One region of the Acidisoma sp. genome, then DNA from elsewhere that is predicted to be linked to it. Evidence: riboswitches for the same ligand, from Rfam matches in the RefSeq annotation. Region 1 holds a riboswitch; the other holds the start of a gene.
The links. A riboswitch is a leader RNA that binds a small molecule or an ion and turns the genes downstream of it on or off. The one in region 1 is predicted to bind thiamine pyrophosphate.
Positions count from the first base shown of each region.

Region 1 (14,612 bases):
GGCCGGAGGTGGAGGCCGGATCCGAATAGGCGAAGGTATGGCCGGCGACGCCCTTGAGCGTGGTGATGCCCGAGCCGGGCCAGGTCACGATGCTGGCGGTGTAGGTGTCGGGCGTGCCGTCGGCTTTGGCGTAGGTCGCGACCGCCTGAGCGTCGGCGATCTGGTGGGCGAGAACGTAGCTCAGCGGGCCGAACTCGGCGGCATCGATCTTGCCCGCGCGCATAGCCTCGATCGTCGCCGTGTAGCTCGTGCCGATCTCGACATCGACCGGGCAGCCGAGCTTCGCGCTGATCAGATGGCCGATCTTGTGATACAGCGGCACGAAGCCAGCCGAGGCGTCGGAGGGGATGACGCCGTAGTGCAGCGCGCCGTGTGGGCAGTCGTTGGCGGCCAGAGCGGCGCTGCCCGTACCGATAAGGGCCGTGAAGCCGATGAGCGCCTGAATGGCGGCTCCCTTTAAGAGCTTGCGCATTTGAGAGTTCCTTCGCGATTGCCGTGGCGACCTCGCCCGGCGCGTGACGCGAGGGTCTAACGCACACCGCCCCGGTAACTTTTGACATCTAGATGAATTTGGGATGACCAAACCAAGTCGCTTGTCACGCGCGGGCCCGTCGGGGTTAGTCGTCCTTGGGCATCGCCGCTTCGATCCGCCGGTCGGGCAGCAGCCACATCAGGGCGACCAGGCCGTACACCGCCTGGCTGACGCCGGTGTCGACGAAGGCGATGCCGATGCCCAGCAGGTAGAACAGCGGCGCCAGCTTGCCCTTGAGGTCCCGGCCGATGGCCGCCGCGAGCGGGGACCCTTTGCCCTGAGCCGAGATGATGGCGGTCTGCATGATGTACCAGGCGAGCGCGGGCATCAGCAGCGACACGCCGTAGACGGCGGTCGGGGCGGCGGCCTCCGGATGGATGCCCAGCCAGCCCGTCGCGAACGGGATCAGCGACAGCCAGAAGAGCAGGTTGAGATTGGCCCAGAGAATTCCGCCGGTGACGCGCGGAACCAGCTTGAAGAAGTGGTGGTGGTTGTTCCAGTAGATCGCGACATAGATGAAGCTCAGTGCATAGGCGAGCAGCTTCGGACCAACCGGGAGCAGCCCGGCAAGGGACGCGCCCTGCGGGGCCCTGAGGTCGAGAACCATGATGGTAATGATGACGGCGATAACGCCATCGGTGAAGGCCGTGAGCCGCTCGCTTCCCATTGCGGCACTATTGCTCTCCAGAGTGAGAGGCTCAAGCGCCGCGCGCGGCAGCCAGATTTCGACAGTCCGTTCACGGACCCGAAAGTATAAATTAAAGGCTTCTCTGTAATTTGGTTCCGCATTGCCAGGAGCAGAGGATGTCCGAGACCAAGTCTACCGAGGCGGAACGAATAGAGCAGCTTCATCAGCTTGGGTTGCTCGATACGAGCGACGAGACGCGGTTCCGGTGCTGTGTCGTGGAGGCGCTCAAAATCTTCCCGGGCGCCACGATTGCCGCCGTAACGATGGTCGATGTCGACCGGCAATGGTCCAAGAGTATCATCGGGTCAGACGTGAGGGAAAGCCCGCGCAGTTCCTCATTCTGTTCGCATACGATCGAAGGTTCCGGGGTGATGGTCGTCGAGGATGCAAGCGTCGACCCGCGTTTCATCGCGAACCCCTGGGTCACCGGCACGTCCCACCTGCGGTTTTACGCGGGTGTGAAGCTGGTCCACCGGGTCGGCGCGCTGTGCGTGATGTCGGACGTGCCGCGGCGAGCCACAAAGGCTGAGGTCGGAAAGCTGCTGACGCTGGCACGCTTCGTCGATATCCAGCTGCTCGCATTCGGAACATTGCATAACCTCGGGGCTGCTTCAGCCTGAGGGATCCGGTTGAGGGCGACCGCCGGTTATTACGTGCCGATTGGCGGCCGGCGTCTAAGCCTGCGTCTGCGGTTGAAAATCCGGCACGGGAGGATGCCGATCAGGCGTCCGTCTCTTGTCGCGGCGCGTTGCCCGGCAGAGGGCGCGTCTGCCCTTACCGTGCAGCGTGGAACACCGTTGTCAGGCCAACTTCAGCATCGCCCGGTTGCCGGGCGGACGGCTGATCCTCGCCGGGGAGCCGGCCGCTTCAGTGCGAAACTGTTTTGTAAGCTCGACAAGTTCGGCGGTCTCCTGGTCGAGCGCATGGCTTGCCGCAGTGCTCTCCTCGACCATCGCATTGTTCTGCTGGGTGACGCGGTCCATGTGATTGACGGCGGCATTCACTTCGTGAAGGCCGGTGGCCTGCTCCTGCGCCGACTGCGCCATCTCGGTGACGGAGATCGTGATGTCCGAAACCTGCGAGACGATCCGGTCGAGCGACTTGCTGGCCTCGCCGACGAGATCGACGCCGATGCCCACTTCGCCAGTGGATGTCGCGATCAACGTCTTGATCTGCTTGGCTGCTGCCGCCGAGCGCTGGGCAAGCGCCCTCACCTCGCTCGCCACGACCGCAAATCCGCGACCCGAATCCCCGGCGCGCGCCGCCTCGACGCCGGCATTCAATGCCAGCAGATTTGTCTGGAAGGCGATTTCGTCGATCACGCCGATGATCTGGCCGATCTCGCTGGATGACCGCTCGATGTTGCCCATGGCGCCCGTCGCCTTCCTCACGACCTCACCGGTTTGCTGCGCGTCCGTTTTGGTGCGCGCAACGACGAGGCTGACCTTCATCGCGCTCTCGGCGGTTTTGCGAACCGTGGTGGTGAGCTGCTCCAGAGCCGCCGCACTTTCTTCCAGGCTCGCGGCCTGTTGCTCCGTCCGCTTGCTCAGATCATCCGCGCCCTGTGCGATCGCGGTACTGCCGTGGCTGATGGACCCGGTGATGGCGACGATGTTGCGCACCAACGTGGCAAGCTGCTCCATGGCGCCGTTGAAATCGTGCCGGAGCTTCTCGTACGCGTCGGGCAGCATGGTCGTCAGACGGAATGCGAGGTCGCCACTGGAAAGCGCCTCCAACCCCTTGCCGATCGAGCCCACGACCATCGTGGCGGCCGCCGCCTCGGTATCGCGCCGCACCTGTTCGTCTTCGATCGCGCGGCGAGCGCTCGCTTCGCGCTGCTCAAGCTCAAGCGCCCGCGCCCGCAACGCATTGTCCTTGAAGACCTGCACCGCCTTGGCCATGGCGCCGACCTCGTCGGTGCGATCCTGCCCGGTGATCGTCGTCGTCAGGTTGCCCTGCGCCAGCTCCCGCATGCTGTTCGAGAAATTCGTCAGCAGTTTGGAGAGCGACCGGCGGGTGAGGAGGGCAAGCACAAGGAAGATCACGAAGATCGGCAGGAAAATCGACCCGAGCCAGATGGCGCGGCTGATGAGCGCGTCATTGATGTCATTGGTATAGAGGCCGGTGCCGACCACCCAATGCCACTCCGGTATCTCCATCCCGAACGATGCCTTGGGCTGCGGCGTGCCGCCCGGCACCTTGGGGAAGTAATAGAAATGGAGAGCCGGCGCACCGGCCATCGCCACAGCGATGAGGGGCGCGAAGATGGGCGTGCCGAACGGGTCCTTGAGATCAAGCTCGTTCTTGCCGATCAGCGCCTTGTTCGGATGCGTAATCATCACGCCCTTGTCGGTGATGACGAAATAGTAGTTCACTCCGTCGTAACGAATGGCGCTCAAGGCGGCTAACGCTTCATGCTGCGCCGTCGCAACGGGCATGGCGCCGCTCTCGGCCTGCTGCGTGAAGGCTTTGACGATCGTGGCGCCAACCTGCGTCAGGTGCCGCACCTCATCCTGTCGCGCCTGCTGCGCCTGCCCGTAGGCACCGTACAGGGTCAGCGCCATGCCGCAGACGGCGAGGAGCACACCCGACAACGCGATGAACGTGAATTGACGTGAGATGGACATGGCGCCCAGCGCCGTCCAGTGTCGCGCGCGGCCAGGAATTCGATCGGATGCCGTTGCCATATTCAGCCTTCGTCGGTGCAATGTGGAGACGCCATCCGGCCAAAAGCAAAGGCAGCCGCGCAGGCCTTGGACACAAATTGACTTGAACCGCTTTAAATCCGGTTAAGAGAGAGATCGTCAGCGCCTTGTCCGCTCGCCGAGGCAGAACCGAGCCCTCGAACGCTCGACAGCGTCCTGCGCGCTCAGATCGAGAAGCCTGTCCGTCCGGACAAGGGGGACAATCTGCTGTTGGAGCCGTGGCGACGCGTCGCCGGCTACGCTGTGACCAAACGCGGATCGTGTGGTCATACGACCTTCAGCATCGCCCGCTTACCGGACGGGCGGCTGATCGTCCTCGCCGGGGAGCCGGCGGCTTCAGTGCGAAACTGCTGCGTAAGCTCGACAAGCTCGGCGGTCTCCTGGTCGAGTGCGTGGCTCGCGGCCGAGCTTTCCTCGACCATGGCGGCGTTCTGTTGGGTGACGCGGTCCATATGGTTGACGGCAGCGTTCACCTCATGAAGTCCGGTCGCCTGCTCCTGCGCCGACTGCGCCATCTCGGTGACCGATACCGTGATGTCCGAAACCTGCGAGACGATCCGGTCCAGCGCCTTGCCGGCTTCATCAACCAGACCGACGCCTATGCCAACTTCGCCGGTCGATGTCGCGATCAGTGTCTTGATCTGCTTGGCCGCTGCCGCCGAGCGCTGCGCGAGCGCCCTCACCTCACTTGCCACGACCGCAAAACCACGCCCCGCGTCGCCGGCGCGTGCGGCCTCAACTCCGGCATTGAGAGCCAGCAGGTTCGTCTGGAAGGCGATCTCATCGATCACGCCTATGATCTGGCCGATCTCCTGTGACGATCGCTCGATGTTGCCCATGGCTGCCGTCGCCTTCTGCACGATCTCGCCCGAATGCTGCGCGTCCACCTTGGTGCGGGCGACTACGAGGCTGACCTTCATCGCGTTCTCGGCAGTCCTACGAACAGTGGTGGTCAGCTGCTCCAGAGCCGCGGCGCTTTGTTCGAGACTGCCCGCCTGTTGCTCGCTTCGTTTGCTCAAATCTGACGCCCCGCGCGCAATCTCTGTGCTCCCGGAGTTGATCGACGCGGTGATGATGACGATCTTGCGCACAAGATCAGCGACGTGCTCCATGGCGGCGTTGAAATCGACCCTGAGCTTCTCGTAGTCTTCCGGAAGCGCCGTGTTCAGACGGAAGTTAAGGTCGCCATCCGAGAGCGCCTCCAACCCTCTGCCGATCGAGCTGACGACCATCGCCGCCGCGTTCAGCGCCTCGGCACGGTCACGATCGTTACGAGCCCGCGCGGCGTCAGCCAGCTGGCGATCGGCCTCTGCGCGAAGCTCATTCTTTCGCTTCTCGATCAAGGCGTCGCGAAACTTTGCGAAGGCCCTTGCCAAGCCGCCAGCCGGGCCGCTGAGTTCAGCGCCCGGAAGGACATAGGTGTCGTCTCCTCCCGCCAGCCGGGCAAGCGCCGTCGCCGCGCGGGCAACGAGACGCGCATTCCGATCAATCAGCCAAATGACGAGAACCGCAACAAGCGTCAGTAAAACGACAACCGAGTATGCGCCGACCTCGAACGTTTGCGCCGCGCGAACATCTGCGCGCTTGTAGTAGGCCGCATTCGGAACCTCTGCCCAAAGGCTCCACTGCGCTCTGGGGTCGTGGATCGGGAGCGGAAAAACCTCGGAGTAGATCAGGCGCGGATCGGGTTCCGCATGGCGGGCATAGTTCCGCGCGGCCGCGTCGAGCACTTCACGGGGCGACAGCAGAAACTCGTTATAGGTTGGGCTGACCAACGCGAAGCCGCGGATTGGGAGCACAGCGCGGACCGCCTTGAGGCGGATGATCGCCGAGACGGTCCCTTTCAGGCGACCATCCGGTGCGAAGAACGGAACCGAGAAGACCATGCCGGTCCTGTCGCTATCGTTGAGGGTCGAGTTATAGACCGTGTTGTCACAGGTGACGACCTGTCCGCCGGAGATCATCGGAACGTCGACGCCGTGCGTCGACGCCATTGTCGGTGTGTGGACAGCGAACCACGTCATCTGGTGGCGCAGGAGATGGTACTCGTAGATCTCCGCTTCAAAACGTTTTACAATTGTGCCGCCACCCGCATCGTCCGCTATCAGATCGTCAAAGCTGATGATCGGCTTTTCGGGGGCGCTCGTGGCGGGATCGATCAGATCAGCGTTGAGCGAGCGCGGAACGATGTAGACTTCCGAAATTGCCACGCTGCTGGCGAGGTTGTTGTAAAGCTCCTGTATGGTCGATGTTGAGTCCTGAGTAAGTGTCGTGCCCTCGCGGTCGACGCTGCGAACACTCGGCAAACGGCTGATGGTTCGAATATTGTGATAGATATCTTCGAACTGATTTTGCGCGAGATTGGCTGCGGCCAGCGTCGCCGCGTGCGACTCAAGCCGGAAACGATCCTTCGCGGAACCGTAATCGATCGCCGCCTTCTGCCGAACGGCAAACAGGCCCAGCAGACAGATAACAGCAGTAACCAGATAGGCTTGCGTGCTTCGTCTTTTAGCAAAGCGACCGAGTGCCAACGCGAGTCTCCTCTGAGCGGGGTCAACACGTTGACAATGCCGTTCCGGATCACCAGTTCGTTACTATTACGCTGAAGCTGGTTAACGCCGCGTGAAGTCGCTTCGCCAGCGAAAGCGTCGTTCCGGACTGGGAACTGTCGAGGAGAGTCATGCCCATGAGCCTTGAGTCGGTCCGCGCCTTTCTGGCCGCAAACGCTCCCGATATCGCCATCATCGAGTTGGAAAGCAGCACCGCCACGGTCGCGCTCGCCGCCGAAGGGCACGGCGTGCTGCCCGCGCAGATTGCGAAAACCCTCTCGCTGCGGGTCGGTGAGCGCAACCTGCTGGTGGTCACGCGGGGCGACGCTCGGCTCGACAACCGGAAGGCGAAGGCGGCCTTTGGCGGCAAGCCGCGCATGCTGAGCGCCGAGGAAGTGGTGGCCGTCACCGGACACCCGGTCGGCGGGGTTTGTCCGTTCGGATTGGCGACACCGCTCGCCGTCTACTGCGACATCTCGCTGAGAGCGTTCGACGAGGTGGTGCCTGCGGCAGGCTCCACGCATAGCGCGGTGCGGATCGACCCGGTCCGGATGGCCGAACTGGTCGGCGCCGAGTGGGTCGACGTGTGCTAGGAAGCCGCCTGAGCGGCTTACCGGGCGATGCGCGGCCAGGTGTCGGACAGGCGGTAGCCGGTGGGCCAGGGATCGTCCGGGTCCAGCATCTCCTGCCGCGTGCCCGTGACCCAGGCACGCCCAGAGACCGAGGGGATGATCGCGCGGCGGCCGGCGAGCATGGTCGCCTCCTCGATGCGGCAGGCGAACTCGGAGCCGATGATCGAGCGGGCGAGATAGCGGTCGCCCACGGCCATCTCGCCGCGCGCCTCCAGTACCGCCATGCGCGCCGAACAGCCGGTGCCGGTGGGCGAGCGGTCGATCTTGCCGGGCTGGATGACGACGGCATTCGCGCCTGTCAGCACATCTCCCTCGCGACGGACCGGGAGCGCGATCTGGCAGAAGGAGATGTGGTTCCACTCCGCGTTCACGGGGTGGGTGAAGCCCAGCTGCTCGTTCGCCGCCTTGGTGATGCGGATGCCGGCCTGGGCGATGTCGTGCGCCTCGTCGGGCACAATGGCGAACCCTAGCGCCGCGGCGTCCGCGATGACGAAACTGTCGCCGCCATAGGCGGTGTCGACCGTCAAGGTGCCGAGGCCCTCGACCTCAATGTTGGCACCCAGCCGGTCGGCGAAGCTCGGCACGTTGCGGACGGTGATGCGCTCGGCCTTCCCGTTGCGGCAGAGCGCGGTGACCTCCACCGTGCCGCCCGGCGCCTCCAGCACGAGGCGCGTCTCCGGCTCGACCATGGGGATGATGCCGGTGTCGAGCAGCACCGTCGCCACACAGATGGAGTTGGAGCCGGACATCGGCGGCGTGTCCTCGGGCTCCATGATGATGAAGCCCATCTGGGCGCGCGGATCCTTGGGCGGCACCAGCAGGTTGACGTGACGGAAGACGCCGCCGCGCGGCTCGTTGAGCACGAAGCGGCGGAGCGTCTCGTCCTGGGCGATGAACCGCGACTGCGCCCAGAGCGTGTCGCCGGGCGGCGGCGCGACACCGCCGACGATCACGTCGCCGACCTCGCCCTCGGCGTGGCAGCCGACGATGTGGATGATCTTGGTCGTTCGCATCTCAGCCGCCGATGCTCAGGGCCGGCGCGCCGAAACTTTCGATCAAGGGTGTGACGCCGAGGCCGGGCGCATCGGAGGCGGTCATGAAGCCATCGAGGCGGCGCGGCGCACCCGTCGCGATGTCCCGCGTGCCGTAGCTGTTGAAGTCGGTGGCGGAGAAGCAGAACTCAGCCGGGGTCGAGCGAGCGAGGTGGGCGATGGTCGCGGTCACGATGTCGCCGCCCCAGGTGTCCTCGATGGTCATCGGGATGCCGCTCTCGACGCAGAGGTCGCGGATGAGCCGCGCCTTGGTCAGGCCGCCGACCTTGGAGATCTTGAGGTTGATGATGTCCATCGCATCCTCGGCGAGGCCGCGAAGCAGGGCTTCAACGTCGGTGATGACCTCGTCGAGCACGAAAGGCAGCGCCGTGCGGCGGCGCACCGACAGGCACTCCTCGAAGGAGGGGCAGGGCTGCTCGATGTAGACATCGAGGTCGGATACCGCCGCGACCACGCGCGCGGCCTCGGCCCGCGTCCAGCCGGTGTTCGCGTCCGCCACCAGCACGTCGCTGGGGTGGAGGATGTCCCGGCAGGCGATGATGCGGGCGATGTCCTCGTCGGCATTGCCACCGACCTTGAGCTGGAACTTGGTGTAGCCCTCGGCCCGGTAGCCGGCGACGGCGCGCGCCATCTGCTCGGGCGGCTGCTGGGAGATGGCGCGGTAGAGCGCGACCCGATCCTGGGCCGCGCCGCCGAGCAGCGCATGGACGGGCAAGCCGGCGACCTTGCCCAGAATGTCCCAGCAGGCGATGTCGATGGGCGCCTTGACGAAGGCGTGGCCCTTGAGGGCGGCGTCCATGCGGCGGTTCATCTCGCCGAGGTTCGTGGGGTCGAGGCCGATGAGCTTCGGCGCGATCTCGGCAAGGCCCGCACGGACGCCGGCGCCGTAGGCGGGGAGGTAGGCGGAGCCGAGCGGGCAGCACTCGGCATAGCCCGTCACGCCGTCATCGGTTTCCACCGCGACCACGGTCGCATCGAAGACCTCGACGAAGTTCCCGTTGGACCAGCTGTAGCGGCCCTCCTTCAGGGGCAGGTCGACCTGCCAAGCCTTGATGGCGGTGATCTTCATGTCTTGGTCTTTCCTCGTTGGCACTAACCGAGCGGTGGGGCGGGCGGGGACAACGCACTCCCGCGTTGCGCCGCCGTTCGCTAGGTCAAACCTTCCACACAAAGCGCCTTGGGGGGAACCGTCTACGCGCCAGGCCGGATCCCGCTGCTCGCGAAGGCCTGACGGATCGGACCCGGATCATCGAATTCGGTCTCGTAGCTGAACTGAAGCTGCTTCAGCGCCCAAGGCAGCGCGCTGCGGGTGAAGATCTGGGCGATCGGCCTGAACCACCGATGATCGTCGAGCGAGCCTGGCCTGACGATGGTGAAGGCGGCGGCGCTGTCCGCCTCGGTGTAAAGCCAGGTCGCGCAGGCGGCGCAGGTGAACTGCCGGCTCTCCTTGCCGCTGCCGCCGGTCTTGCTCCAGCAGCGAAGCGCATCGCGCCCATCCGTGATGACGTGGCCGCCTCTCGGCACGACCATGCCCAGAGAGAACGCGCTTGCCGAAAGGTGCTGACAGTCGGTGCAGTGGCAAGCCAGCGTGAAAACCGGCGCCTCCGTCACGCGGTAACGCACGCGGCCGCAGCGGCACCCGCCAGGCTGAGGCAGGGGGAAGCCTCGTTCGCGGTTCGTGGCGTGCAGAGCGGCGGCGACGCGAACGGCTTCGGCCATGGCTTGATCCTCATAAGGCTCACGCGACAGCAGATGCCGTCCGGCGGAGGATTTAAAACCGGGCTCGCCGCTTCTTGTCGGGCGTTGCACCGGTTCGTGTGACCGATTGGCGCCGGTTGACAGGGAGCGCGCCCAGCCGCAATGCTGGCTTCACCAAGGGGAGCCCCGGCAAGGGGCTGAGATACCGCTAGGTCATCTTTGGATGACGCGGCGCGGTGACCCTGCCGGCAACAGGCCTCTCGCGAGGCGCTGTCCGGGGAACCTGATCCGGATCATGCCGGCGGAGGGACTGGTACGGAAGAGGTCCCCGCTGCGGTTTTCAGGGGCTCCGCGTTCTTCCGCCCCCATCTCCTGTGCCCGGCGAGGAGATGTGCAATGCCCGATAACCTTTCCGCCCCCATTCCCGTCACCGTCACGACCGGCGCAATCACCGGCTCGCGAAAGTGCTATTCCGCGCCGGACGGCTTTCCCGGTCTGCGGGTGCCCTACCGCGAAATCGCGCTCGATCCGTCGGCCCGGGAAGAGCCAGTGCGGGTCTATGACACCTCCGGCCCATTTACCGATCCCGAGACGACGATCGACCTCGCCGCGGGCTTGCCCTCGGTCCGCGGGGACTGGATCGCGCGGCGCGGCTTCACGACCGTCACCCCGCGCGTGGTCCAGCCCGGGGATAATGGCTTCGTGTCTCCGGCCGGCCTCGTTCAGCCTTGTCCCGCAGAGCGCGCCGTGCTCGCCGGCGTCGATGGCCTGATGGTGACGCAGATTGAGTTCGCCCGCGCCGGCATCATCACCGAGGAGATGCGCTACGTCGCCCATCGCGAGAACCTGGGCCGCGTCAAGGCCGCCGAAGGCGCCGCCGAACGCCGCGCCGATGGCGAGGACTTCGGCGCCAGCATCCCGGACTTCATCACGCCCGAATTCGTGGCGGAGGAGATTGCCGCCGGTCGTGCCATCATTCCGGCCAATATCAATCATCCGGAGCTTGAGCCCGTCATCATCGGGCGCAACTTTCTGGTCAAGGTGAACGCCAACATCGGCAATTCCGCCGTCACCTCCTCGGTCGCGAACGAGGTCGAGAAGCTGGTCTGGGCGACGCGCTGGGGCGCCGACACGGTCATGGACCTGTCAACGGGGCGCAACATCCACAACATCCGCGGCTGGATCCTCCGCAACGCCGCCGTGCCCATCGGCACCGTGCCGATCTACCAGGCGCTCGAGAAGGTCGGCGGCGAGCCCGAGAAGCTGACCTGGGACATCTTCCGCGACACCCTCATCGAGCAGGCGGAGCAGGGCGTCGACTACTTCACCATCCATGCCGGCGTGCGCCTGCAGCATGTGCCGCTGACGGCGCGGCGCGTCACCGGGATCGTCTCTCGGGGCGGCTCGATCATGGCGCGCTGGTGCCTCGCGCATCATCGGGAGAGCTTCCTCTACGAGCACTTCGGCGAAATCTGCGACATCATGCGCCGCTACGACGTGTCCTTCTCGCTGGGCGACGGCCTGCGTCCGGGATCGATCGCCGACGCCAACGACGCGGCCCAGTTCGCGGAGCTGGAGACGCTGGGCGAGCTGACGAGGATCGCCTGGGCGCGCGGTTGCCAGGTCATGATCGAGGGGCCGGGCCATGTGCCGATGCACAAGATCAAGGTGAACGTGGAGAAGCAGCTGCGCGAATGCGGCGAGGCGCCGTTCTACACGCTCGGGCCGCTGACGACCGACATCGCGCCGGGCTACGACCACATCACCTCGGCGATCGGCGCCGCGATGATCGGCTGGTTCGGGACAGCGATGCTCTGCTACGTCACGCCGAAGGAGCATCTCGGCCTGCCGGACCGCGACGACGTGAAGACCGGCGTCATCACCTACCGCATCGCCGCACACGCGGCCGATCTCGCCAAGGGACATCCGGCGGCGCGGCTACGGGACGACGCGATCAGCCGGGCACGGTTCGAGTTCCGCTGGCAGGACCAGTTCAACCTCGCGCTCGACCCCGACACGGCACGCTCCTTCCATGACGAGACGATGCCCAAGGAGGCGCACAAGACCGCGCATTTCTGCTCGATGTGCGGGCCGAAATTCTGCTCGATGCGCATCTCCCACGATCTGCGCGCGGATGCCGCGCGGATTGCAGGAATGGAGGGGAAGAGCGAGGAGTTCCGGGCGAGCGGCCACGTGCTCTACGTGCCGGCGCCCGCGGAATAGCGTAGTCTCATCCGCTTATGGCGGTGAGGTTTGGCGTGACGATGATAATCGAGGCGGTGCCTTTTCAGCCCAGGCGTTTCCGGACGGCGGCCCACCACTACCTCGCCGGCCGGCCGGGCTACGCTCCACGCGCCATCGAGCGCGTCATCCAGCTGTGCGAAGTGACGCGCGAAGATCGGGTGCTCGATCTCGGCTGCGGGCCCGGCCAACTGGCGCGCGCCTTCGCGCCCTTCGTCAGCGAAGTGGTCGGCATCGATCCTGAGCCGGAGATGCTGCGGCTCGCGCGCGGGGGCGGCCCCGAAAATGCGTTGTGGATCGAGGCAAGTTCCTACGACATCGGACCTCACCTCGGCCGCTTCGGTCTGGTCACGATGGGGCGGTCCTTTCACTGGATGGACCGGGTCGACACGCTGCGGAGACTGGATGAGATCGTGGAGCCGGACGGATCGGTGGTTCTGTTCCGGGATAGCCATCCGGACGTGCCCGAGAACGCTTGGCGCAAAGAATACAGCGCCGTGATCGAGCGCTATGCCGAGGACGAGGAACGCCAGCGCCGGCGAGGGCCCGGGTGGATATCCCATACCGCATTGCTGCTGAGGTCCGCGTTTTGCCGGATCGAAGAGATATCGGTGATCGAACGTCGCCGGCTGACCGCGGCGGGTCTGCTGAACCGGGCGTTATCGATGTCCTCCACCTCACGCGGGCGGCTCGGCACGCGGGCGGACGACCTCCTGCGGGAACTGACCGACCTCATCGGGCGGCTGGCTCCCTCAGGGAACCTGGGCGAGGTGGTGGCGACGACCGCGCTGATGGCCCGTCGCCCCGGGTAGATGTCTCCGACCAGAGCCGCCCGCCAAGCCGTCAGGTGCTAGTGGCCTGGAATCATCCACGGCAGGACGTACTGCTGCAGCAACGCCAGGATGCCGACGAGCAGCGTCAGGAAGACGCTGTGCTTGAAGGTTCGCCTGAAGACCGTGCCCTCCTGGCCGACGAGATCGGTCACGGAAACGCCGGTGGCGATGTTCTGCGGCGAGATCATCTTGCCCATGACGCCGCCCGACGAGTTGGTCGCCGCGAACAGCACCGGGTTGAGCCCCAGCTGATTGGCGGCGACGACCTGGAGGTTGCCGAAGAGCGCGTTGCCGGAGGTATCCGAACCCGAGAGAAAAACCGCGATCCAGCCGAGGAAGGCGGAGGCGATGGGAAACAGGATGCCGCCGAGCGAGGCGACCGCCTTGCCGAGCGTGTAGGTCATGCCGCCGTAGTTCATCACGTAGGCGAGGGCGATGATGAAGGCGACGGTGACGATGGCGAAGCGCAGCTGCACGAAGGTGCGGAGGAAACAGCTCAAGAAGTCTCTCAGACTGACGCGGAGGAGGAGCGCCGTGAGCACCGCCGATACGAAGATTGCGGTGCCGGTCGCAAGCGGCTGGAAGTCCCAGACCGCGCCATAGGGCTTGTTGTAGAGCGTGATGAAGACCGCGTTGTTGAGGCCCGGCCAAGGGATTTTATGCTCGGCAATGGCGAAGATCTTGAAGCTCGTCCAGACAATGACGACCGCCGAGACCAGCGCCCAGGGAAGCCAGCCCTGCCAGCCCGAGATCGTCGACAGGCGGCCCTGCGCGGAATCCAGGTGCTTCATCGCAAAGCGCGGATCGGGGACCGGACGCCACACCTGGAGGAACCCGATCGACAGGATGAGCGATACCAACGAGGCGAGGACGTCCGTCAGCCGGTAGTCGATGAAGTTCGCGGTGATGAACTGCGTGATCGCAAAACTCCCGCCGGCGACGAAGAGAAAAGGCGCCAGCGCGCGCAGGGACCGCATGCCGCCAAACACGAACATGACATAAAAAGGCAGGAAAAATGCAAAGAGCGGCAACTGGCGCCCGACCATCTGTGCGAGCGTCACATCGTGCAGATGGGTGACGGTGCCGAGGACCGTGACGGGCACGCCGAGCGCTCCGAAGGCCACCGGCGCGGTGTCGAAGATCAGCGTGTATGTCAGAGCCTCGAGCGGCGCCCAGCCGATCATGATGAGGACGGAGGAGATGATCGCGATCGGCGTTCCGAAGCCGGCGATGCCCTCCAGCAGGGCGCCGAAGCAGAAGCCCAGCACGATGAGCACGACGCGCCGGTCGTCGGGGAGATGCTCCAGGATCCAGTCCCGGAAGGCGTCGAAGCGGCCGGAGACGACAGCGACGTTGTAGATCGTGAGGGCGGCGACGACGATCCACATGATCGGCCAGAGGGCGAAAACGCCGCCGGCGACCGCGGCGTCGATCGCGATGCCCGCGGGCACGTGCCAACCGATGATCGCGACGAGCAGGCCAACCACGAGACCCGCCAGAGCCGCCTGCCAGCCGGGACGGCGCAGCACGCCGAGCAGCACCAGCACGACGATGATCGGCAACGCGCCTATGACGAAAGACAAGCCAAGGCTGCCGCCGATGGGTGTCAGCAACTGGTGGAACATCTGCGGCTCGTCTCCTCGGCTGCCGCATCCGGATCGGCGCGACTCTTCTTGGGGCTC
Region 1 covers NZ_CBDAQN010000003.1:765,750-780,361, reverse strand. The annotation lists gene ACOEQ1_RS11750 (phosphate/phosphite/phosphonate ABC transporter substrate-binding protein) at 1-472, opposite strand, end outside; gene ACOEQ1_RS11745 (TMEM175 family protein) at 618-1,199, opposite strand; gene ACOEQ1_RS11740 (GAF domain-containing protein) at 1,337-1,840, shown strand; gene ACOEQ1_RS11735 (methyl-accepting chemotaxis protein) at 2,021-3,847, opposite strand; gene ACOEQ1_RS11730 (methyl-accepting chemotaxis protein) at 4,192-6,456, opposite strand; gene ACOEQ1_RS11725 (YbaK/EbsC family protein) at 6,612-7,067, shown strand; gene ACOEQ1_RS11720 (trans-3-hydroxy-L-proline dehydratase) at 7,085-8,119, opposite strand; gene ACOEQ1_RS11715 (cis-3-hydroxy-L-proline dehydratase) at 8,121-9,227, opposite strand; gene ACOEQ1_RS11710 (GFA family protein) at 9,350-9,877, opposite strand; TPP riboswitch at 10,024-10,184, shown strand; gene thiC (phosphomethylpyrimidine synthase ThiC) at 10,253-12,079, shown strand; gene ACOEQ1_RS11700 (methyltransferase domain-containing protein) at 12,121-12,909, shown strand; gene ACOEQ1_RS11695 (L-lactate permease) at 12,948-14,555, opposite strand.

Region 2 (14,612 bases), on a different contig from region 1:
TCGGAGAGGGCGGCAAGGATGAGCAGGATGCAGTCCGCGCCCATCGCCCGGCTCTCGTAGACCTGCCAGGGGTCGAGGATGAAATCCTTGCGGAGGACCGGCAGCGGCACCGCCGCGCGTGCGGCCATCAGATGTGCGGGCTCGCCCTGGAACCACGTCCTGTCCGTGAGCACGGACAGGCAGGTAGCGCCACCATCCCGGTAGGCCGAGGCGAGCGCAGGGGGATTGAAGTCCGGGCGGATGAGCCCGCCGGAGGGCGACGCCTTCTTGATCTCGGCGATCAGCGCGACCCGGTGCAGGTTGACGTGATCCATCAGGGTGCGCCCGAAGCCGCGCGGCTTGGTCTGGCCCGCGATCTTCTGCTTGAGCATTTCCATCGGCATCGACGCCCGCCGCCGGGCGACGTCCGCGCGGGTGTCGTCGCAGATTTTGACCAGAAGGTCGGGGACCTGGGAGTTCATTCTAGTTTGGAGCCTCTGGCGTCACTGCTTCGGAACCGCTGGGATAGAGGGCTGGCTTTCTCGCCGCAACGTCTCGAGCGCGCCCGCTGCCCGCTGGGCATCGATCGAAGCGGCGGCTGCGGCCACGCCTTCCGCCAGAGTTGGAACGGCGCCGGCCACCATCAAAGCTCCCGCCGCGTTCAAGATCACGGTATCGCGGTAGACGCCGCGCTCGCCCGCCAGCAGGCGCATGAGTGCCGCCGCATTGGTGGCTGCATCGCCGCCGCGCAACGCCGACAGCGGCGCGGGCGCGAGGCCTGCCTCCTCGGCGTTCAGCGTCATATCCCGCACCACCCCATCGCGCAGCACCGCCACGTGGTTGACGCCGGCGAGCGTCAGCTCATCGAGCCCCTGGCCATGCACGATCCAGGCGTCCCGGGTGCCGAGGCGCCCGAGCGCTTCCGCCACCGGCCGCGTCCACTGGCGCGCGAAGACGCCGGTGAACTGGCGCTCCACACGGGCCGGGTTCGCCAGCGGTCCCAGCAGGTTGAACAGCGTGCGGGTGCCGAGTTCCGCCCGCACGGGCGCCGCGTGCCGCAGCGCCGGGTGATGGGCAGGCGCGAACAGGAAGACACAGCCGGTCTCGGCGAGCAGGCGCTCGAGCCGGTCGGGCGGCAGAGTGACGTTGACGCCCAGATGTTCCAGCACGTCCGCCGCCCCGGACTTGGAGCTGAGAGCACGATTGCCGTGCTTGGCGACCGGCACGCCGCAACCGGCGACGACGAAGGCGACGGCGGTCGAGATGTTGAGCGTGCCGGCCTCGTCGCCGCCGGTGCCGCAGACATCGATGGCGCCCCTGGGCGCCGCGATCGCCACCATGCGGCGGCGGAGCGCGCGGACGGCGCCGACCATCTCCGGCACCGTTTCGCCGCGAACGCGCATCGCCATCAGCAGCCCCGCAATCTGCGCGTGGGTCGCGTCTCCGGTCATGATTTCGGTGAAGGCGGCTTCGGCTTCCGCCTCGGTCAGGCTCTCACCGCGGGCGAGCCGGGCGAGAAGCGGCCGGATCACGCCGGTCAGGCGGCCCGCCCATGAGCGCCTTCGGGAGCGTTCCGGCCACGCGCCAGCCCGAGGAAATTGGCGAGGATGGCGTGCCCATGCTCGCTCGCGATGCTCTCCGGGTGGAACTGCACCCCGAAGATCGGCAGGGTGCGGTGGCGCAGCCCCATGATGATGCCATCCTCGGTGAAGGCGGTGGGCGTGAGGGTCTCGGGCAGCGTTTCGCGCTCCACGATCAGGCTGTGGTAGCGCGTGGCGTCGAACGGCGAGGGCAGCCCCGCGAAGATATCAGACTGACCGTGCCGGATGGCGCTGATCTTGCCGTGCATCGGCGCGGGCGCGCGGATGACCTCGCCCCCGAAAGCCTGCCCGATGGCCTGATGGCCGAGACAGACACCGAGGATCGGCACCCGGCCGGCCGCGGCGGCGATGAGGTCGAGGCAGATGCCGGCCTCATTCGGCGTGCAGGGGCCGGGCGACAGCACGATGGCTTCGGGCTCGGCCGCGAGCACCTGCGCTACCGACACCGCATCGTTACGCCAAACCTCGCAGGCGGCGCCGAGATCGCCGAAAAACTGCACGAGGTTGAAGGTAAAGCTGTCATAGTTGTCGATGAGCAGGATCATGCCAATATTATCGTCTGCCGAGCAGGCAGGGTCAATCAATGGCAGGGCGGCTGGGCTCATGAACTTCGCCACATGGTTGGGGCGCCTGGGCCACCGGCCGCCACGCAAGGGGCACCACATGGACATCGACACGATCTCGAAAGCCTACCCGGTGAGCTTCACCGATGCCGAATGGCGCGCGCGCCTCTCACCCGAGCAGTATCAGGTTCTGCGACATCATGGCACGGAGCGGCCGGGCAGCTGCGCGCTGCTGCGCGAAAAGCGGCCGGGCACGTTCGCCTGTGCCGGATGCGGCAATCCGTTGTTCGAGGGCGCGACCAAGTTCGAGAGCGGCACCGGCTGGCCGAGCTTCGATGTACCGCTCGAGGGCGCGGTCGAGACCACCGAGGACCGCACCCTCGGCATGCTTCGGACGGAGGTTCACTGCAGCCAGTGCGGCGGTCATCTCGGCCACGTCTTCCCGGACGGGCCGCCGCCGACCCACCAGCGCTACTGCATGAACGGAGTGGCGCTGACCTTCACCCCGGCTGAAGCGAAATAACGTTCTGCGGACGATTTGGCGTCACCGCCGCCGCCACTGCGACGGACCGAAAAGGGGCAATGCGATGCCCCTTTTTTGTGGCCGCTCATGCGCGACCAGGCCGCGCCGGTCGATCCCCGGCGGTTAAACGTTTCGTTCATATCACGCCTGTATAACACGGGAATCGACATCTGATATTTGGGACGTCAACATGGCCCACGGCCGCTGCCACCGAACAATGCCGTTCAAGAAGGCCTAGCCGTGGCAACGCAGCCTTACGTCAGGCCTCCGACGATCCATGACGTGGCACGGGTCGCCAAGCTCTCCAAGTCCACGGTGTCCAACGTCATCCGAAATGCCGTCGGCGTGCACCCTGCGACGCGGGAGCGCGTTCAGGCGGCCATCGTCGAGTTGGATTATCAAACGAACATTGTCGCCCGCCAGCTCGTGCAGCAGAGGACGTCGATACTCGGCATCGTCATCGGCGACCTTGCCGATCCTTTCCAGGCCGAAATAGCCAAGTTGATCGGCGGCTTCACCGCAGCACTCAGCTATCAGGTGATGTTCTGCAACGCGCCCTCGGATGGCAACCCCGAGGCCGAGGGCATCCGCCGCATGTTGGAGCACCGGGTTGCCGGCTTGCTGTTTCTCTCCTGCCGGGCCGCCGCCGAGCAGGCGCGCCATCTCATCGGCAGTCGCGTGCCGTCGGTGTTCGTCTGCTGCAGCGCCGGCTGGGGCGATGTCGTTTCGATCGACGAACGCGCCGGCGCCCTGACCGCGATCTCCCACCTGATCGTGGAAGGTCATCGCGCCATCTGGCACCTCGCCGACGCGCCGTCCGACAGCCGCTATGCCTGCGACCGCGAGCTTGGCTATGCCGATGCGATGTTGGCTGCCGGGCTCCAGCCGAGAACGCTGTGCATCAGCCGCGACGGAGAGACGGCGACGATCGGGGGCGTCGCCATGCCGATTGCCGATGTCCTGCTGGGGGACGAGCGCCCGACCGCCGTCTTTGCCGTCAACGACATGCGGGCATTGCAGATCATGCAAATAGCCGAGCGGCTCGGCCTCGGCGTTCCGGACAAGCTGTCGGTTCTGGGCTTCGACGATGCGGGCAGTGCGGGGCACGGCCGCATGGAGCTTTCGACTATCGCCCAGCCAAAGGAGCAGCTCGCGCAACTGGCGGTCGATACCCTTGTCCGCAGGATAGCCGGAGGCGCGGGAACGGAACCGGCCCGCCACCTCCTCGGGTTTCAGCTCATGCTTCGCCGCTCGACCGCCACACACCATCAGGCAACAGAGCGTCTGGAGAGCTTTCCGGCGCTGCTCTCCGCCTGACGGTTTGCGCCCGCCACGATAACACCAAGGATGCCAATGCCCGCCATGGCATCGGGTCCCAGGCCCGGCAGGCAAGCCCCGAAGTCGACGGCAGCACAAGGACCGGCGGCATACCGGCCGGCTGCAAATCAGGCGGCAGCGGCCCATAGGGGATGCGCCCCGTTGGCAACCCCAGGTATTCCGCCGCCGCTCGCTTGCTGTTGAAGGCGAGCAGGCGCGGGCGGTAGCGCCGCATCGCTGCCGCCAGCCGCGCCCGGTCGAAGCCTTCGCGAGGCAAGGCCTCATCCTGACCCGAGGCGCTCTTGCAGACATCGGTCAGGCCGATACCGAGGTCTGGCAGACGCGGAAACTCCTCCGGCCGAAAGCGGTGCGGGGTCAGTCCCGTCTCCGCCAGCACGCTCCAGAAGCGGTTGCCGGGATTGGCGTAATATGCGCCGCGCGCGGCGGAAATAGCGCCGGCCGCCGTGCCACAGATGACGAGGTCCAGTCCGGGCCGCAGCAGGTCGGGCAGGATGTCGGGTGCAGGTGCCAGTGCAGGGAAAGCAGGGCTCAGACAGTCGCTCATCGGCTCATAGTAGCGCGGGCAAAACGCTCCGCCACCCTCCCTCGTCCTCCTTGGCATCAGGCCCGTGCGTGCCACCTCTGCCTGAAGATCGATGGTAAGGAACACCGCCATGGAATGCCGCCTCGACAAGCAGGTTGCGATCGTGACCGGAGCCAGTTCCGGCCTCGGCTACGCCTGCGCCGAACAGCTCGCCGACGCCGGGGCCGCTGTCGTCATCAACTACCACTCGCAACCCAAGCCGGCAGAAGAGCTGGCGAGCCGGATCAAGGCTGCCGGAGGCCGCGCGATTACCGTCGGCGCCGACGTTTCGCAGGAGGCCGACGTCGCCAGCCTCTTCGCGAAGACGCTGGAGGCTTTCGGCGGCGTGGATATCCTCGTCGCCAACTCCGGCATGCAGAAGGATGCGCCACTGACGGCGATGACGCTCGATCAGTGGGAGGCCGTGCTGAAGGTCAACCTGACGGGCCAGTTCCTTTGCGTCCAGACGGCTGTGCGGCAGTTCGAGGCCCAGGGGGATCGTGGCGTTTCGCGCGCGCGGGGCAAAATCATCTGCATGAGTTCGGTTCATCAGGTCATCCCCTGGGCGGGGCACGTGAACTACGCTGCCTCCAAGGGCGGCATCATGATGATGATGCAGACGATCGCTCAGGAAGTCGCGGAGAAGGGCATCCGGGTCAACGCAATCGCACCCGGCGCCATCCGCACCGCCATCAACGCGAGCGAGACCGAGGGCGAGAAAGGTGCGGCATTGCTGAAGCTCATCCCCTACGGCCGGATCGGCGTCGCCGAGGATGTGGGAAAAGCCGCTGTATGGCTCGCCTCCGACCAGTCCGACTACGTCGTCGGCACGACGATCTTCGTCGATGGCGGCATGACGCTCTACCCGGAATTCCGCGGCAACGGTTGACGGCCCTGCTGGCTTGCCGGAATTCGCCACGGCTGCGTTGACGCGACCCATTCTCGCGCGCGGGCCTCGGGATCGGCGTTCCGCAGCACGTCGGTGACGACGGCGGCGCTGTCGGCGCCAGCCTGCAGCACCTCCCGGCCCCGATCTGGTGTGAGGCCGCCGATGGCGACCAGCGGCGTGTCGCCCACATGCTGCTTCCAGTCGCCCACGCGGGAAACGCCTTGCGGCGCCCAGGCCATCGCCTTGAGGATGGTGGGATAAACCGGCCCCAGCGCCACGTAGTCGGGCGCGACGGACAGCGCGCGATCCAGTTCCGCCTCGTCATGCGTGCTGACACCGAGCCGCAGCCCGTGGCGGCGGATGGCGGCGACATCGGCGCCGTCGAGATCCTCCTGGCCGAGATGAACGAAGTCGCAGCGCTCATCGATGGCGATCTGCCAGTAGTCGTTGACGATGAGTTGCGCCCCGGCAGCGGCGCAGAGATCGCGGGCGGTGGCGATGTCGCTTCGCACCAGAGCCTCCGGCTGGTCCTTGATGCGTAGCTGCACCAGCCGCACGCCTTGAGGCAGCAGGCGGGGCAGCCAGCTTGCCCGGTCGACGATCAGATAGAACGGATCGAGCCGCATCAGAGGAAGGCCTGCCCGAGCAGGGGCGTGGAAGGCACCGCCATGTCACGCGGCAGCATGGGTTCGGCGAGGAACGCCTCGCGCCCCGCCTCAATCGCGTGAGCGAAGGCTGCCGCCATTCTGGCCGGCTCGCCTGCCCGGGCGACCGCGGTGTTGAGCAGGATGCCGTCATAGCCGAGTTCCATGGCCTGAGCCGCCTGCGAGGGCAGGCCGATACCCGCATCGACCACCAGCGGCACATCCGGGAAATGCGCCCGCATCGCGCGCAGCCCGTAGAGGTTGTTGAGCCCGCGCCCGGACCCGATCGGCGCGCCCCACGGCATCAGAACGCGGCATCCGGCATCGAGCAGGCGCTCGCCGACCACGAGGTCCTCGGTCGTGTAGGGGAAGACCTCGAAGCCATCCGCCGAGAGGCTGCGGGCCGCTTCGACGAGGCCGAAGACGTCGGGTTGCAGCGTGTCGTGGTTGCCGATGACCTCGAGCTTAATCCAGTTCGTCGCGAACACCTCGCGCGCCATCTGCGCCGTGGTGATCGCCTCGCGCGCGGAGTGGCAGCCGGCGGTGTTCGGCAACACGCGCACACCCAGTTCGCGGATGAGCGACCAGAACGCCTGGCCGGCGCGCTCCATGCCAGACTCGCGGCGTAGCGAGACGGTGACGACCTCGGCCCCTGAACGGCGGACGGCGTCGGCGAGGATGGCCGGCGAGGGATACTGCGCCGTGCCCAGCAGCAGGCGCGAGGAGAGGGTGACGCCATACACTTCCATCTCAGCCTCCCCGCATTGGCGCGAGCAGTTCCAGCCGGTCGCCCTCGGCCAGCATCAGCGACGGCCGGCTGCGCGCCGGGGCGAAGTCTCCGTTGACAGCGGTGGCTACCACGGCGCCGCCGTAGCCCAGCTCATCGAGCGCGTCGGCGAGGCTCGGCCCCGCGATCTCACGCGGTTCGTTGTTGACGAGGATTTTCATCCATCACCTCCGGATATTGTATGCCGTGCAGCAGCACGTCGGCGGCGCGGCGGGCGAGGGCAGGCGACAGCAGGAAGCCGTGCCGGAACAGGCCGTTGACCGACAGCCCGCTGCCATCGACGCGGATGCGCGGCAGGTTGTCGGGGAAGGCGGGGCGGGCATCGGCGCCCATCTCCAGGATCTCGGCCTCGGCGAAGGCCGGATGCAGCGTGTAGGCGGCGCTGAGCAGTTCGACGACGGAGCGTGCCGTCACCCGGTGCCGCTCGCCGCTTTCGACCATGGTCGCGCCGACCATGAAGACGCCCTCGCCGCGCGGCACGACATAGAGGGGAAAGCGAGGGTGCAGCAGCCGCACGGGGCGGGACAGGCTGATGGCGGGGCAGCGGAGGATGAGCATCTCGCCCTTGACCCCGCGCAGATCCGGCAGGCGGTCGGTGCCCGCCAACCCGCGGCAGTCGGCGATGAGATCGCGGCTCGGCGCCGCCAGGTCGACCGTCTCACCGAAGCGGATGGCGACGCCGCGCCCCGCCAGCGTTTCGGCCAGCGTCGTCAGCGCCCGCCGAGGGTCCAGATGCGCCTCGCGCGGGAAGAAAAGCCCCTGGCGGAAGCGGCCCGCGAGGTCGGGCTCGAGCGCCGCGATGCCGTCCGCATCGAGACGCTCATGCTCCGTGGTGCGGCGGGCGAAGCGTTCGAGGTCCGGCGCGTCGCGCGCGGGTGCGAGCACAAGGCTGCCGCGCTGCACCGTGCCGGGGTAGTTTCGCGGCCAGTAGTCCAGCGCTTCCTGGCCCAGCCGCGTTACCAGCGGCTCGGCGCTTTCGGCTTCGCACCAGGGGGCGAGCATACCGCCGGCGTAGCGCGAACACGCGCCGGCGCCGAGGCTTGCACTACGGTCGACGACGGTGACCTCAGCGCCCCCCTCCGACAGAGCGAGGGCGGTGGTGAGCCCGGCGATGCCGGCGCCGACGACGGTGACGCGCATGTCTTGCCTCACGCTTCGGTCGGGCGGCGGAGGGGGGTGGACCGGCACGGACGGGTGCGGGGGTTCGTTCCATCCCTTCGCCAGCATGACCTGGATCAGGTTGTAAGGGTCGCCGGGATGCGGTGTTCCGCGCTCCGGCCTCTCAGCCCCTTCTCGGGGCTCCCCTTGGTGCTTTCCGTGTAGTCCTGGCGGCGCGCCGGGTCAAAACAGCGTATCGTGACCCGAAGGTTATCCCCAGTCTCCACAGGCGCCGGCTGCTGAACCCGGAAGCCTCCTGGGTCTATGATGCGGCATGAACAACATCGACTCGCCGCTCCTCGGGCTCAGCCAACGCCTTCCGCCCGCCAACCTCCAAGCCGAACAGGCCCTCCTCGGCGCGCTTCTCGCCAACAACAAGGCCTACGAGCGGGTTTCGGAGTTCCTCGCGCCCGAGCACTTCGCCGACCCCATCCACGGGCGCATCTTCCAGGCGATCTCCCGCCGCATCGAGGCCGGGCAACTCGCCGACGCCGTCACCCTGAGGGCCGAATTCGAGCATTCGGGCGTGCTGGCGGAGGTCGGCGGCACCGCCTATCTCGCCCAACTCCTCACCGCCATGATCGGCATCATCAATGCCGGCGACTATGGCGTCACCGTGCATGACGCCTGGCTCCGCCGCCAGCTCATCGATGTCGGCGAGACGCTCGTCAATCGCGCCTTCGGGGCCGATGCGGAGCTCGACGGCCGCCAGCAGATGGAGGCCGCCGAGCAGCAGCTTTTCGATCTCGCGACCAGAGGCGGGTCCGAGGGCGGCTTCATCACCTTCGAGAAGGCGCTGGGGCAGGCGATCGACAGCGCCGAGCGCGCCTTCCAGCGTTCCGGCAGCGTCTCGGGCTTGTCGACGGGCTTGCGTGACCTCGATGCCAAGACCGGCGGGATGCATGGCTCCGACCTGCTCATCCTTGCTGGCCGCCCAGGCATGGGGAAGACGGCGCTCGCCACCAAGATCGCCTTCGGTGCGGCGCGCGCGATCCAGGCCGAGGCGCGCAAGGCCGGCGGCCCCAATGCCATCCCGAAGGACACCGTCGCGATCTTCTCGCTCGAGATGAGCTCCGAGCAGCTTGCCTCGCGTCTGCTGGCGGAGGAGGCGCGGATCAGCGGCGACCGCATCCGGCGCGGCGACATCGGCCCGCGCGACTTCGACCGGTTCGTGGCTGTCAGCCGGGACATCGCCAGCCTGCCGCTGGAGATCGACGACACGCCGGCCATCACGCTGTCGGCGCTCCGCACCCGTTGCCGCCGGCTGAAGCGCAGCAAGGGCCTGGGGCTCGTGGTGATCGACTACCTGCAGCTCATGCGGCCGGCGGCGGGCACCCGCCCGGAGAGCCGCGTGCTGGAAATCAGCATGATCACCCAGGGGCTGAAGGCGCTGGCCAAGGAGCTGTCCGTGCCCGTCATGGCGCTCTCCCAGCTCAGCCGCGCGGTCGAGAGCCGTGAGGACAAGCGCCCACAGCTCTCTGATTTGCGCGAGTCCGGGTCGATCGAGCAGGATGCGGATGCGGTGATGTTCATCTACCGCGACGAATACTACCTCGCCCAACGCGCGCCCAAGCAGATGGGCTACGACAGCGAGGACAAGTTTCAGACGGCGCTGGAGAAGTGGCAGCAGGATATGGAGCGCGTGCACAACAAGGCCGAACTATACCTCGCCAAGCAGCGCCATGGACCAACCGGCAAGATCGATCTCTTCTTCGAGGCCGAGTTCACGCGCTTCGCCGACCTCGACCAGGATCACGACGATCATCATTGAAGCGGGCACCACTGATTTCGACGTCGTCATCGTCGGCGCGGGCGCCGCGGGCCTTGCGGCGGCGGTAGCCCTGCGCACGGCGGGGCGCAGCACGCTTCTGCTCGAAGCGTCCGAGGCCCCCGGCGGCCGCGCGCGGACATCCACTCCCCCGGCGCTCGGCGGCGCCTGGATCGACGAGGGCGCGGCCTGGCTGCACATGGCCGAGCACAATCCGCTCGTGCCGATGGCCGAGCGCGCCGGCCACAAATTGCGCGAGGCCTTCCGCAGCGCATCCCGCATGGTCGTCGGCGACCGGCTCGCGACCGCCTCCGAGCAGGCGGACTACGAGGAGGCCGAGGAAGCGTGGTTCGAGGCCGTCATGCGCCATCCCGCCGAGCCCGACGTCGATCTCGCCACCGCCACGGGAGCCTTCCGGCACCAGAACCCCTGGGCGGCGACCATCGAGTCCTGGCACGCAAGCCTCATCGACGCCGTCGACGCGCCCGACCTCAGCCTCGTGGACTTTCGCCTCAACCAGCTGGACGGCGCGAACCTCATCGCCGAGCGTGGGTTCGGCCGCCTGTTGCGGGATCTGCTGGAGGCCGAGCGGGACCCATCCGCTGTCGCTGCCCCGCGCAACGAATCGCCTGGGGCGGTTCGGAGGTGAGGGTCGAGACACCTCAGGGAACCATCAGCGCCGCATCAGTCATCGTCACCGTCTCGACCGGCGTTCTGGGTGCGGGATCGATCGTCTTCGACCCGCCCTTGCCAGCGGATACCGCGGACGCGATTGCCAACCTGCCGATGGGATTGCTGAGCAAGGTGGTGCTGCGCGCACGAGGGGCGGACCGTCTCGGCATGACGGAGCCAACCCACGCCTTCCGCCGGCTGGACCGCCTTGGCGACCCGTTCATGAGCTTCATCGCCTGGCCGCGCGACACGGATCACGCCATCGCCTTTGTCGGCGGCGGCGCGGCCTGGGAAGTGGCGCCCGATCCGCGCGCGGCGCTCGATCTGGCGCGGTCGCAGTGGCGCGCGATGTTCGGAGCTAAGGCAGACGGCATCTTCGCCGAGGGCGGGTTCACCACCGACTGGGGCACCGACCCGCATCATCTCGGCGCCTACAGCTACGCCCGACCCGGTGGCGCGGGAGCGCGCGAAGTTTTGGGCCGCCCGATAGCCGGTGGCCGGCTCATTTTCGCGGGCGAGGCCTGCCGCACCGACGGCATGGCGGGAACGGTCGGCGGCGCGGTGCTGGACGGACGGCGCGCGGCGGCGCTCGTGATCGGGGAGAAGGATCGCCGCCATCATTGAACCCTTCGCCACCGGCGGCTCGGTGCTGGAGATCGACCTCGACGCCGTGGCGGCGAACTGGCGCATTCTGTGCGAGCGCCATGCGTCCGGCGATACGGCGGGCGTGCTCAAGGCCGACGGCTACGGCCTCGGCGCCGTGGCGATCGCCGCGCGTCTCTTTTCAGCAGGTTGCAGGCACTTCTTCACTGCCCACCTCATGGAGGCGATGGAGATCCGGCCCGTCGTCCCTGACGCCATGGTCTGCGTGCTGCACGGCCTCGGCCCCGGCGAAGAGGAAGCTTTCATCCAGCATGACCTCGCGCCGGCACTCGGCACCCTCGGCGAGGTGGAGGCCTGGAGCGCCGCTGCGCGGAATGCCGGGCGACGCCTCCCGGCGTTGCTCCATATCGACACGGGGATGAACCGCACCGGCCTGAGCCCCGCGGAACTTGCCCGGCTGATTGGCGACACAACGATGCTGGGCGGGCTCGACCTCCTTTACGTGATGACGCATCTCGTGGCCGCCGACACGCCGGCCTCGGCGATCAACGCGCTCCAGGCACGGACCTTCGCGGAGGCCGCCAGCCATTTCCCGGGCGTGCGCCGCTCCTTCGCCAATTCATCCGGCATCTTCCTGGGCGAGGACTTTGCCTCGGACCTCGCGCGGCCCGGCGCGGCGCTCTACGGCATCAACCCGACCGTCGGCCGCCCGAACCCCATGCGCCCCGTCGCGCGCCTCCGCGCGCGCATCATGCAACTGCGGGAGGTCGCGGCCGGCGAGGGCGTCGGCTACGACCACCAATGGGTCGCCACCCGTCCGAGCCGCATCGCCACGCTCCCCATCGGCTATGCCGACGGCTACCACCGCGTGCTCAGCAACAAGGCGGATGTGAGCCTCGACGGTCAGCTTTGCCCCGTCGTCGGCCGCATCTCGATGGACCTCATCACCGTCGACGTGACGGAGTGCCCCACGGCCGTCATCGGCGACTGGTGCGAGGTCATCGGTCCGCATGTTCCGGTCGAGAGACTTGCGGCGCTCGCGGGCACCAACGGCTACGAGATCCTTACCTCCCTGGGCAGACGCTTCCACAGGCGCTATCTGGGCGCATGAACTTGATCCTGAACGCGCTCGCCGCGATCGGGCGGGGCGCAATCGCGTCCTGCCGCTCGACCGGAGCCCTGGCGATCTTCGCCGTCACCGGCCTCCTCCACCTTCTGTTTCCGCCCTTCTACCCCCGGCTGCTCGGGCGGGCGCTGATCGGCATGGGCTTCCTCTCCCTGCCCGTGGTCTCGCTCACCGCGATCTTCGCGGGGATGGTGATCGCCCTCCAATCCTATACCGGCTTCGCCCGCTTCTCGGCGCAGTCCCAGACCGCGACGATCGTGGTGCTTTCCGTGACGCGGGAACTCGGGCCGGTGCTCGCCTCGCTCATGATGGCCGGGCGGGCAGGGGCCGCGATGGCGGCGGAGCTTGGCACCATGCGCGTCACCGACCAGATCGACGCGCTGCAGACGCTCTCCACCAACCCGATGAAGTACCTCGTGGCGCCCCGGCTGCTCGCCGGGCTCATCGCCATGCCGCTGCTGGTGGTGGTGGCCGACATCCTCGGCGTGCTGGGCGGCTTCATCGTCTGCACGCTCAAGCTCGGCTTCAACGGGCAAGACTATCTCCACAACACCTTCTCGGCACTCGCGCCCGTGGACGTGCTGTCGGGCCTGGCCAAGGCGGCGGTGTTCGGCTTCGTCATCGCGCTCTCCGGCTGCTACCACGGCTACCGCAGCCGGGGCGGCGCCGAGGGCGTGGGTTCGGCCACCACCTCCGCCGTGGTGATGGCCTCCGTCCTCATCCTGGCGCTGGATTACGTGATGACCGAGGTCTTCTTCACCCGATGAGCGCGAGCGGCACTCCGAAAATCCGCATTCGCGGCCTGCGCAAGGCATTCGGGACCAAGCAGGTGCTGGACGGCGTCGATCTCGACGTCTGGCCCGGCACTTCCATGGTCGTCATCGGCGGGTCGGGCACCGGCAAATCCGTGCTGCTGAAATGCATCCTCGGCCTCATCGAGCCGGATGCGGGCACCATCGAGATCGACGGCCAGAACATTCTGACGCTCGGCACCCGCGCCCGGAACGCGGCGCGCGGCGAGATCGGCATGCTGTTCCAGAACGGCGCGCTGTTCGACAGCATGACGGTGCGGCAGAACGTGGCGTTCGGCCTCGTCGCCAAGCGGCTGGCCTCGGGCGCCGAGGCGGCGCGGCGGGCGAACGGCGTGCTGGAACAGGTGGGTCTCTCGTCCTCCGTCGGCGATCTTGCGCCGTCCGAACTGTCCGGCGGCATGCAGAAGCGGGTGGCGTTGGCGCGGGCCATCGCCTCCGAGCCCGCGATCATGTTTTTCGACGAGCCGACGACGGGGCTCGACCCGATCATGGGCGCCGTGATCGACGGGTTGATCGTGGATTGCGTGAAGCGGCTGGGCAGCACGGCGATCGCGATCACGCACGACATGGCGAGCACGATGCGCATCGGCGACCGCGCGGCGATGCTGCGGCACGGCCGGATCATCTGGGAGGGTCCGGCGGCCGAGGTCATGAGTTCCGGCGATCCGGTGGTGGATCAGTTCACCCACGGCCGTCGCGAGGGGCCGATCCAGATGGAATTGCGGCGCTAGGGGCGAGGACCTTGCGGGGGGCGCGCGGCGGATGTTGCGCGAGGCGCTTGTGACGACCGCAGTCTATCCGTTCAACGACATCGTGGCGTGAACCCCTGTTCTTCGACTACGCGTTGGTGCCCCCGTCGACGGTCAGGCTCGTCCCGGTGATGTAGCTTGCCTCGGGCCCTGCAACGAAAGCCACCATCGCCGCGATGTCGTTGACATGGCCGTAGCGCTTGAGTGCGGTGTTCGCGATCTGGGGCGTTGCCCAGTCGCCCGCCGCGGGGTTCAGATCCGTGTCGATCGGACCGGGCTGGACGTTGTTGACCGTGATGCCACGGTTCCCCACCTCCCGCGACAGCCCTTGCACGAACATCTTGATGGCGCCCTTTGTGGCGGCATAGGCGGCCAGCCCCGGTGTCATCATACGTTCGCCGACGCTAGACCCGATCATGATGATGCGGCCGCCATCCTTCATATGCTTGAGCGCCGCATGCGTCGCGATCAGCGTGCCACGGACGTTGATGTCGATGACGCGATCCAGCTCCTCGAGCGTGGCCTCCTCGAACGGCTTGGGGATGGCCGTGCCGGCGTTGTTGACCAGGACATCGAGCCGGCCATACGCGGCGACAGCCTGATCAACGGCGGCAGCGACTGCCTTCGCATCGGTTGCCTCGGCCTGTACGGCCATTGCCTTGCCTCCGGCGCGCTCGATCTCGTCCACGACCGAGGCAGCGGCTTCACGGCCTTTGGTGTAGGTGATAGCAACGTTTGCCCCATCGGCCGCCAGGCGCCTGGCGATCCCTGCGCCGATGCCGCGTGAGCCTCCTGTGACAAACGCAGATTTGCCGGTCAGATTTGCCATTTCGCAAAC
Region 2 covers NZ_CBDAQN010000001.1:1,106,322-1,120,933, forward strand. The annotation lists gene trpC (indole-3-glycerol phosphate synthase TrpC) at 1-461, opposite strand, end outside; gene trpD (anthranilate phosphoribosyltransferase) at 483-1,511, opposite strand; gene ACOEQ1_RS05180 (anthranilate synthase component II) at 1,517-2,125, opposite strand; gene msrB (peptide-methionine (R)-S-oxide reductase MsrB) at 2,244-2,666, shown strand; gene ACOEQ1_RS05190 (LacI family DNA-binding transcriptional regulator) at 2,907-3,983, shown strand; gene ACOEQ1_RS05195 (mismatch-specific DNA-glycosylase) at 3,904-4,548, opposite strand; gene ACOEQ1_RS05200 (glucose 1-dehydrogenase) at 4,658-5,455, shown strand; gene ACOEQ1_RS05205 (thiamine phosphate synthase) at 5,428-6,081, opposite strand; gene ACOEQ1_RS05210 (thiazole synthase) at 6,081-6,848, opposite strand; gene thiS (sulfur carrier protein ThiS) at 6,850-7,047, opposite strand; gene ACOEQ1_RS05220 (FAD-dependent oxidoreductase) at 7,016-8,026, opposite strand; TPP riboswitch at 8,082-8,202, opposite strand; gene ACOEQ1_RS05225 (replicative DNA helicase) at 8,319-9,815, shown strand; gene ACOEQ1_RS05230 (FAD-dependent oxidoreductase) at 9,727-10,461, shown strand; gene ACOEQ1_RS05235 (flavin monoamine oxidase family protein) at 10,458-11,108, shown strand; gene alr (alanine racemase) at 11,131-12,198, shown strand; gene ACOEQ1_RS05245 (MlaE family ABC transporter permease) at 12,195-12,980, shown strand; gene ACOEQ1_RS05250 (ABC transporter ATP-binding protein) at 12,977-13,756, shown strand; gene ACOEQ1_RS05255 (SDR family NAD(P)-dependent oxidoreductase) at 13,863-14,603, opposite strand.
Region 2: another riboswitch for thiamine pyrophosphate. It lies ahead of ACOEQ1_RS05220 (FAD-dependent oxidoreductase); the one in region 1 lies ahead of thiC (phosphomethylpyrimidine synthase ThiC).